Regions from separate parts of the Synechococcus sp. H60.1 genome, predicted to be linked through region 2. Evidence: predicted binding sites of a transcription regulator. Region 2 holds the regulator's gene; the other holds the start of a gene.
What was found. Region 2 encodes NtcA, which controls nitrogen genes in cyanobacteria. Its sites were predicted from a motif close to GTANCNNNNGNTAC; they were not measured.

Region 1 (6,259 bases), on a different contig from region 2:
CAGGGCGACAATGGGTCAGCAGCCCCTCCGGCACCAAAGAACCTGTGTAGAATACTACATCTGCTTCCGCGAGTACTCTCTGGCCCCGCAGGGTAATCAGCTCAGGATCCCCGGGGCCGGCGCCGACAATGTGGACAGGCCAGTAGGATGAAGTCTGCTCGCTCATCCGCTCTCCTCTCGCCCCAGCAGCCAGCATCCTAACAGCAGCTAATCTCCCAAAGGTGGGAAGGGATCCCTCCCTCGCTCCAGTCCGTATTATCTCTGTAGTATAATAGCATACAGACAGCTCAGTCGAGAGGTTGCCTGTTGTTGCGCAGCACAGAGGAGGGAAAGGGTGTGAGGGGCATTGCGCAACGGCTAGATGCCCGAGGGATCCCACGGGTGGATCATGGGGTTGTGCTGAGGTTGGCGATGCCCTTGGTGCTCAGCGCTGGCATCCAGGCGCTGATGGGCATAACCGACACTTGGTTTATTGGTCAAATCTCCAGCCAAGCCTTGGCCGGGATGAACGCCGCCTGGCTGCCCACCCAGGTGGCCTTGACCCCCTTCCTGAGTCTGGGGCGAGCAGTGCAAACCTTGGTGGCGCAAACCTACGCCAGCGGAGATCCAAAGGGGGCCTCTCGCTATGCTTGGTCGGGAGTGGGGCTGGGGTTGGGCCTATTTCCCCTGTGCGGTCTCTTGTCGCTGTTGGGAGGCTTGCTGTATGGAGGGCTGCCCCTGCCGCCGGGGGTGGCGGAGCAAGCAGCGGCCTATTGGCAAATTCGCGTTTGGGGAGGCTCTGCCCTCTTGGGCACCTTTGCCTTGTCGGGTTTTTTTAACGGCATTGGCCGCACCTGGATCACTCTCTGGGTGAGTGGCTGGAGCGTGTTGCTCAACAGCATCCTCAATACCCTATTCATTTTCGGCTTGGACTGGGGGATCGCTGGAGCCGCCTGGGGCACAATCCTGTCGGAATATGGGGAGCTGACCCTCTACCTGCTGGTGTTTCTCTCAGCTTGGATCCACCGCGACTACGCTACGCGGCAAACCTGGCGCACGGGCTGGAAACCGTTGCGGCCATTGCTGAGATTGGGCCTGCCGATTGGGATCTACGCTTTGGCGGATATGAGCTCCTTCACGGTGTTTCAGTTGATGCTAGGCCAGTTGGGGGCTGTGGAGGGGGCAACGGCCCACCTGTGTCTGATGTTGTCTCGCTTTGCCTATTTGCCAGCCATCGGCCTGGAACAATCAGCCACGGTGCTAGTGGGCCAGGCTGTTGGCGCCGGTCAGCCAGCTTGGGCAATGCGCCTGGGAAATGCCGTGATGGGCTGGACGCTCGGCTACATGGCTGTGATCGGCGGCGGGCTGGCGCTTTTTGGGCAAGCCCTGCTCGGCCTATTCGTTACAGGGAAAGACGCCAACGCCGCAGCAATTCTGCATCTGGGGGGGAGGCTGCTGCGGATCATCGGAGTCTCGTTTCTCTTCGATGGCATCAACTTCTCTGCAGTGGGATGCCTGCGCGGCGCGGGAGATGTGCGGGCACCCATGGCGATCATGCTCGGGATGAGCTGGCTCTTTTTCTTGCCTTTGGCGCAAATACTGATCTTTCCCCAAAGCTGGATCCCTTTTCTGCCGGGGTTGGGATGGGGGGCTGTGGGGGGCTGGTTGGCCATGCTGATCTATGTCGCCGGCTTGGCCAGCCTGTTGCTCAGCCGCTGGCGCAGTCGGGTGTGGCAGAAGGCGGCTCTGCGGCAGGGCCACCGCCATAGTGAGTTGGGCTAGCGCGCCGGATCGAGGCGCTGCTGTAGAATTTGCTTGGCCAGCACCAGATCCCAGGGGGTGGTTAACTTCAGATTAGACTCCTCCCCTTCCACGATGTAAACTGGCCAACCCAGCTTCTCGAATAGGGCTGCGTCATCGGTTACCTGCCACCCCTGGGCCAGTGCCTCCCGATGGGCTTGCCACAACAGCGACAGGCGAAAGCCCTGGGGCGTTTGGGCTGCCCACAGCCGGCTACGCTCCGGTGTCGATTCGATTTGGATCCCCTTGGGGCCGCTTGCGGTTACTTTAATCGTGTCTTTGACAGGGATCGCGGCAATCAAGCCGTCCACTTGCTCCAAGGCGGCGCTGCAGCGATCGAACAACTCAGAGGTGGCCAGGCAGCGGGCCCCATCGTGAATCAACACCCGTTCCACCGTTCCCAGCCCATAGAGATACTCCACCCCCCTGTAAACCGACTCCTGCCGCGTCACCCCTCCTTGCAGAAGCTGCACCGGCGTGGACAGCTCGATGGACGCCAGGATCTGCTCCATGGCCGGCCAGTCGCCGGGTTGGGAGAGAATGCCAATCCACTCGATGGAATGCGCCCGATCTGCCGCCCGCAACGTCCAAGCCAGGACAGGCTGACCCAAAAGTGGCAACAACAGCTTGTTGACCGCCGCCCCCATTCGCTTGCCGCTGCCAGCCGCCGGGATCAACAGGTGCATGGGATCCAAAAGTGCATCCAACCGCATCCCAGTTTACAGCCAGGGAGGGCCAGGCTTGGCCCTCCTCATCGTTGACAGTGGCGATTGGTGCCGCTGGATCCCCTTCAGAGCCGGGGTGCCGCCTCAAGGTTGGTCCAACTCGGCAGAAGCAATCACAAAATCCGGGTAGGCCACGTTACCATGCTCGCCCACATCCAAGCCGGCCAGCTCCTCTTCAGCACTGGTGCGCAGGCCAACGGTTGCCTTGAGGATCAAAAACAGGATCAAGCAGGTGATGAAAGGCCAGAAGAAATAGGCTAGAGCGCCCACAACTTGTACCCCAAATTGCGCCCAGGTCACCCCTGAGTTGGCGTGGGCAAACCAAGGGATCCCTGCTGCCAACACCCCCCAAATACCACAGGTGCCGTGTACCGAAACGGCGCCCACCGGGTCGTCAATCTTCAGCACCGTATCCAGAATCACCGCCGAGATGACCACCAGGATCCCGGCCACCGAACCGATGATCAAAGCTCCCAGAGGGTGGACAGTGTTGCAAGGAGCAGTGATCCCTACCAAGCCGGCCAGCACCCCGTTGGCGGCAAAGGTCATATCCGGCTTGCCAAAATGCACCCAGCAGGTGATCATCGCCCCAATGGCCCCTGCCGAAGCGGCTAGCAGCGTGTTCATGGCAATCCAGCCGATATCGGGGCTGGCGGCTGTGGTCGAGCCGGCGTTGAACCCAATCCAACCCAAGGTGAGGATAAACACCCCCAACATCCCCAGAGGCAGGTTGTGGCCGGGAATCGCCCGTGGCTCTCCGTTGGGGCCGTACTTGCCGATGCGAGGGCCAAGCACCATGGCCCCGGCTAAGGCGGAAGCGCCCCCCACCAAATGCACTACGCCCGAACCGGCAAAGTCGATGAAGCCCAGATCTTCCAGCCAGCCGCTGGTGCCACCGTTGTAGTCGCCAAACAGCCCATTCCAAGCCCAGCCCCCCGAGATGGGGTAGATCAGCCCAGAGATGACGACAGAGTAGATGAGGTAGGCCACGAACTTGGTGCGCTCCGCCATGGCCCCGGAAACAATGGTGGCAGCGGTGGCGGCAAACACCATCTGGAAGACGAAGAATGTAAAAGGCCAGTCCCCTGCTTCGTGGGCTTGCTGCCAACTGAAAGCAAACCAGCTCCTGCCAAAGAAGCCAGTATTTTCTCCAAACATCAGGCCAAACCCGATGAACCAAAAGGCGCAACAGCCCATGCAAAAGTCCATCAGGTTTTTCATCATAATGTTGGCGGCATTCTTGGCGCGGGTAAAGCCCGTCTCCACCATGGCGAACCCCGCCTGCATGAAGAACACCAAGGCTGCCCCCACCAGCGTCCAGACAATGTCAGCATGTTTCTGTACGACTTCCGCGTCCTGAGCGAAGGCGCTCTCCTGACCCAACAGGAAAACCAGCGAAATCGTCAGAGCAGCAGTTAGGCCCCCCTGAGCTGGTTGCCAAAGCCACTGCAGTGCTTGGCCTTTGAGTCTTTGGATCATCCTTGTAGACATGCTTTTCGACTCACCTAAAGTGACGGTACTTTTACAACGCATTAACTGGGGCAAAGATCCCTCATTTGCCCACTGCAAGCCAGCCTGGGACTCGGATCGAGCTACCCAGGCTCCAAGACCTTCCCTGCTTTACAGGGCGTCTTGGTTGAGTTCGCCGGTACGGATGCGAATGGTTTTCTCGACAGGGCTGATGAAAATCTTGCCGTCCCCGATTTCGCCGGTGCGAGCCGCCGCGATCAGCTTCTCCACAACCGTGTCCACCAGGTCGTCTTCGACCACGATCTCCACCTTCAGCTTTTGCAGGAACTCTACCGTGTACTCGGATCCCCGATAGCGCTCGGTTTGTCCTTTTTGCCGACCAAAACCCCGCACTTCGCTCACTGTCATGCCGACAATTCCGGCATTGACCAGGGCAATTTTCACCTCATCCAGCTTGAAGGGCCGAATTATAGCCTCGATCTTTTTCATTGGCCTCCCATATCCCCAACAATCCCGCTAATTTCTAACACTACTAAAACCTGCAAATTGTAAATCTAGATACATTTTCGTTCTTCTACTGAGAATGCTTACCACTCTAGATTTGCTCTCGTCAAGACCAGAAGGCTAGGCCTGGGCTACTTTAGCTTTTTAAGAAGTTCGCGCTGGCATCTCACGAGCTTAGTCTTTCACCGGCCGTTGAGGATCGAGGAGAATCCAGACTGGCTGTGACGAGGGCCACTGCCAGCCACCACAGCATCTGCACCTGGGGACGGTACCAGATGGTGTCCACCAGGCCGTGGGCCATCATGCCGGTGCAGGCTGCTAAACCTGCCGCCACCCACAGGCCCTGGGGATCCCGGGAGCTGAGCAAAGTGTTCCAGCCTCTCCAGCCGTGATCCCAGAGCACCAGGAGGAACCAAGCAAAAGCCAGGAATCCGACTAAGCCCGTCTCCAAGGTAATCTGGAGCGGCACCGAGTAGGCTGCAAGGGCGCTGAAGTTGCCCCGCTGGTAGAGGGGATAGACGCGGTTGAAGGCGACATTGCCAGGGCCGATCCCCAAGATGGGAAAGTCGCGGATCATCTCCAGCACCGCCGCCCAGACGTTGAGGCGAAAGTTGTTGCTGGTATCTAGCCGTCCCCAAAGGAGGCTCTGAGCCCGTAGCCGCAAGGGGCGTACCGTCAAGATGGCAAGCAGCAGCGCGGCTGCGCCCCCTCCCAAGAGAGCCGGCACCGTCCAGCGCTGCCAACGGGCCGGCAGGCGGGGGGCGTACCATTGGGCCAGCAGCAGGGCCATCATCCCCAGCGCTGCCAGCCCCCCAATCCAGGCACCGCGGCTGTAGGTCAGCCCCAGACAGATAAGGTTGACGGCGGTTGTAAACCCCACCAGGAGCTTGATCCCCCAACCCGGCCAGAGGCAGATGGCAGCCAGCCCCAGCGGGAGGAGGGGAACCAGGTAGCCTCCATACAGGTTAGGGTTGCGCAGATAGCTGTACACCCGTGTCAGGCCCGCCAAGCCCGATTCTGGATCTACCCAGGTGGCCAGTTCGGCCGCCCCGTAAAAGTACTGCCGCAGGCCGTAGATCCCCATCCCCAGGCTGACCAAGAGCAGGGATCCAACAATCCCATCTCGGAATTGGGGTTGGCGCAGCAGACGATGCAAAAGCAGATAGCCGGCTAAGTAGAGCGTCAGCTTCAGCCAGCCATCCCGCGCCGCATAGGGAACCGGCGAGAGGAGCGTTGCCAGGGTAGCAATTCCCCAGAAAAGGCCCAGGGGCAGATGGACAGGTAGCCCAGTCGGGGTTTCCACCAGCCAGCTCAAGACCACAAGCGCCGCCATGGCCAGTAGGATTAGGCCGAGGATGCCGGTGGAGCTTTGGGAGGAAAAGACCCAGTAGAGCAACACCAGACCCAAGCCAATCCCGTCCAAGCCTTGGACGAGCAAGCTGCCTTGGCCCCAGTTTTTCAGGGATCCCGACAGGCGGCCCAAAAGGCTGCCCTGCCACCAGGAATCGATAGGAAAACCCCGCAGCAGCAGAGCTTGCCACAGTTGCCTTGCTTGTTCCATCGCCGCTTTCCAGCCCCCTGGGCACCTCTCCCTCTGCCTCTGCTCATCTTCCGAGTTTATCTCCCCAGCGGCCAGGGGTAAGGACATCAGGGCAGGCGGGATCCCTCCCTCTGGAAGTGGAGGACTCTAGCTGCTTCGGGAGCACGTTAGGTTGAGAGTTGGCTCCTAGCCTTGCCACGACCAACCTCAAAATTTCTAGAGGTGCACCGCCGCATGAGAC
Region 2 (3,826 bases):
CCTTGGAAGACGCTCAGGCAGATCACCTGGTGGGGCTGGTAGGCCGCCAAGCGCTCCGGCAAGGTGGTGGCGCTCACCCGAAAGCCGTCTAGGGCTACGAGCTCGTCGCCAGCCCAGATGCCTGCTTTTTGGGCCGGGGATCCCATCTCGACGGCGCTGATGCGGTTGCCTTCCCCATTGAAGTGGAGACCCAGGTAGGGGGAAGGGTTGGGGCGGCTGAAGTGGGCTTTGAGGGTGAGGCCAAAAGGGTGGAGGTAAGCGTTGTAGTCCAGCTCTTCTGTACCTTCCACGTAGGCAGCGAAAAAGTGGCCAAGATTGGCGCCGGCTACCCGCTCAAAGGCCTCCCGCAGGTCTTGGTGGGTGTAGCCTTTCTCAAACCGGCCAAAGCGCTGCCACAAATCCTGCATGGCCGTGTCCAGGGATCCCTGGCCCCCCGAAAGGTGGCGAATGTGCAGATCCAGCAGCCAGCAGACCAAAGCGCCCTTGAGGTAATAAGAAACCTGGCTGTTGAGGCTATTTTCGTGGGGACGGTAGAGTTTGATCCAAGCGTCGAAACTGGATTCCTGCAGCGATTGCACGGCCCGACCCGGAGTGCGCTGCAGCCGGCCAATTTGCTCGGCCAGGATCTGCAAAAAATCTTTGGCGCTGAGGATCCCTGCCCGCAGCAAGATGACATTTTCGTAGTAGCTGGTTGCCCCCTCGCAAAACCAGAGGCAGTCCACGTAATTTTCTTGGTTGTAGTTAATTTTCTCCAAAGCCAGAGGGCGCAGCCGCTTGACGTTCCAAGCATGGAAAAGCTCGTGGGCCAGCAGAGCCAAAAAGCGGCGATAGGACTGGGGCTGATGCAGCTCCAGCCCAGAATAATTAAGGGTGGTGCTGTACTTGTGCTCTAGGCCGCCAAATCCCCCTGGCGACAAATGCACAATAAACCAGTAGCGGTCGTAGGGCAACCCGCCAAAAAACGCTGCAGTGGCCCGGACAATTTTCTCGGCATCGGCCACCGCTTGCTCCAAATCCAGGGTGCCTGCTCCCCAGACCACGAAGTAATGCGGGATCCCTTCCACTGCAAACGACCGCAACTGGTGCAGGCCCACCTCCACCGGACTATCCACCAGCTCGTCGTAGTCTGCCGCCACAAAAGACTGGCCGGAAGCAGGATCCTCAGAAGAAGAAATCAAAGGTCGCAAACTGGTGGCGATGCGCCAATCTGGCTTGGGAGGGATCACCGTCAAGGTGTAGGGTTCCCGCTCGCGACCGGGCACATAGAAAAAGAGCGCCGCCCCGTTGAAGTAGGCGTGGGTGAGATCCAAATGGTTGGTGCGCACCGTCAGCTCATAGGCATAGACCCGATAGCGAACCTTCACAGCCGAACAGCGGGGCGGCTCGATCTCCCAAGTGTTCTTATCTACCTTCCGCCAGGCCAAAGGGATCCCTTGCTCCGTTGCCGCCTGAAACTCTTGCACATGGCGGGCATATTCCCGCACCAGGTAGGATCCCGGCGTCCACACCGGCAGCCGCAGTTGCAGAGGCGCTTCTGGATCCACCTCTTGGATCTGTAGTTCCACCTCCAGCAGATGATTGGCCGGCTCCGGCATCCGTACTGTGAAGTGCTGACGGCTCGGTTGAGAAGGTGTGGCCACAGCCGCCTCCGGGATCCCCATAAAACCCCTCCAATCGATTACGGCCCCCGCCCCTGGTCCTGGATTCGCTGCTGGACAAGAGACGAGACTTTAAAAATGTAGCTCCTGCTACAAAGGTATCCGGGCAGAACCTTTTAGCTTAGGATAATCTTGCCCCTGGGGTAATTTTCCAGTCAACGGGAATACGGTGCGCCCCAAATCCTCCGATCTGATTTATAGGTTGATCTTAGGTATAAACTGGCTTTAAAAGGTTGACGAATATGGTGGTGGCCATCGCGGAAAAATCTCTGATTGCAGCCTTCAAACAGTTAGGAGGGCCTCACCATCCTCCGGTTATCGAAACGTTTGAACGCGGTAAGACCATCTTCTTCCCTGGAGATCCGGCGGAGCGGGTTTACTTTTTGGTGAAAGGAGCTGTCAAGCTCTCGCGGGTCTACGAAATGGGGGAAGAAATTACCGTTGCTCTCCTGCGGGAAAACAGCATTTTTGGGGTGCTCTCCTTCATCACGGGGCAGCGCTCCGACCGCTTCTATCACGCGGTGGCCTTTACCCGCGTCGAGCTACTCTCTCTGCCCATCGAACAGGTGGAAAAATCGCTGCGGGAGAACGCTGAGCTGGCCATGCTGCTGCTCAAGAGCTTGGCTTCTCGCATCCTGCAGACAGAGATGATGATTGAAACACTGGCTCACCGCGACATGGGATCCCGCCTGGTCAGCTTTCTACTGATCCTCTGCCGCGACTTCGGGGTGCCCGGCCCCAATGGAGTCACCATCGATCTCAAGCTCTCTCACCAGGCCATTGCGGAAGCGATTGGCTCAACCCGTGTCACCATCACGCGTCTGTTGGGGGAGCTGCGCAAGAAGAACTACATTTCCATCCACAAGAAAAAGATCACCGTCCACGACCCGATGCAGCTTGGCCATCGCTTTGCCTAAGGGAAGAAGCTGGCCCGCGGACGTTTCCAAGAATTTCCAATAAAGAGTAATAGCAGTGCCACCGTTCGTCGGGACAATCCCTCCCTCTGGGAGAGGGGTAGCCGCGCCAGCAAGGGAACCCCCACTCAACCGCCGGCGGCTGAGGGCGATCCTTGGGGGGAGGCTTGCTGCTGGGCCAGAGCAGCCAAGATCTTTTCTCCCATCTCGCGGCAGCCTACGAGGGTCATCCCCTCCGAGTAGATGTCGGCAGTGCGGTAGCCCTGGGCCAAAACTGCCTCGACAGCCTGCTCAATGCGGTCGGCAGCTTGGGGCTGATCCAAAGAGTAGCGTAGCAGCATTGCCCCAGAGAGCACCTGGGCAAGAGGGTTGGCCTTGTCTTGTCCGGCAATATCGGGGGCTGACCCGTGTACTGGTTCGTATACCCCAGGGCCAGAGGATCCCAAAGAGGCAGAGGGCAACATGCCGATGGATCCAGTCAGCATCGCTGCCTCATCGGAAAGAATATCCCCGAAGAGGTTCTCCGTGAGAATGACGTCAAACTGCTTCGGCCAGCGCACCAACTGCATGGCAGCGTTATCGACGTACAGGTGGGAAAGCTCCACGTCGGGGTACTCAGCCGCAATGGCGGTAACCCGCTCCCGCCACAGTTGCGACACTTCCAGGACATTGGCCTTATCCACTGAGCAGAGCTTGCGCCGTCGCTTGCGAGCCAGCTCAAAGGCCACGCGGGCAATGCGATCCACCTCGGCCTCGCTGTAGGCCATGGTGTTTACACCCCGCCGGGATCCCGTGGCATCTGTGAAGATCCCTTTGGGTTGGCCGAAGTAGATGCCGCCGGTGAGCTCGCGCACCACCACCAGGTCGATCCCGGCGATCACCTCTGGCTTGAGGGAAGAGGCCTCCACCAGTTGCGGAAAGATCTTCACCGGGCGCAAGTTGGCAAATAATCCCAAGCCAGCCCGCAAGCCCAACAAAGCCCGCTCAGGACGCTTCTCCCGCGGCAGGGTGTCGTACTTAAAGTCGCCAACCGCCGCCAAGTAAACAGCATCGCTCTCCTGGGCCATTTTCAAGGTCTCTGGGGGCAAGGGATCCCCAGTGGCTTCGTAGGCTGCTCCACCAATGAGGCCCTCCTGCCACTGGAGGGAAAACCCCATCTGAGCGGCCACTGCATCCAAAACCGCCCGCCCCACCTGCATGATTTCAGGGCCGATGCCATCTCCGGCCAGGGCAGTAATCCGATAGGTTCGAGCA

Region 1: a site for NtcA is predicted at 4,523-4,536, ahead of NW852_RS08490 (P-II family nitrogen regulator). Genes of this name have one in related genera too.

The regions. Positions count from the first base shown of each region.
Region 1 is NZ_JANSJA010000165.1:25,695-31,953, forward strand. Features, by position in the region: partial or broken gene cobM (precorrin-4 C(11)-methyltransferase) at 1-166, opposite strand, end outside; gene NW852_RS08475 (MATE family efflux transporter) at 337-1,761, shown strand; gene ispD (2-C-methyl-D-erythritol 4-phosphate cytidylyltransferase) at 1,758-2,465, opposite strand; gene NW852_RS08485 (ammonium transporter) at 2,589-3,995, opposite strand; gene NW852_RS08490 (P-II family nitrogen regulator) at 4,125-4,463, opposite strand; gene NW852_RS08495 (IctB family putative bicarbonate transporter) at 4,645-6,039, opposite strand.
Region 2 is NZ_JANSJA010000264.1:58-3,883, forward strand. Features, by position in the region: partial or broken gene NW852_RS12335 (M61 family metallopeptidase) at 1-1,661, opposite strand, end outside; gene ntcA (global nitrogen regulator NtcA) at 1,901-2,575, shown strand; gene leuB (3-isopropylmalate dehydrogenase) at 2,701-3,826, opposite strand, start outside.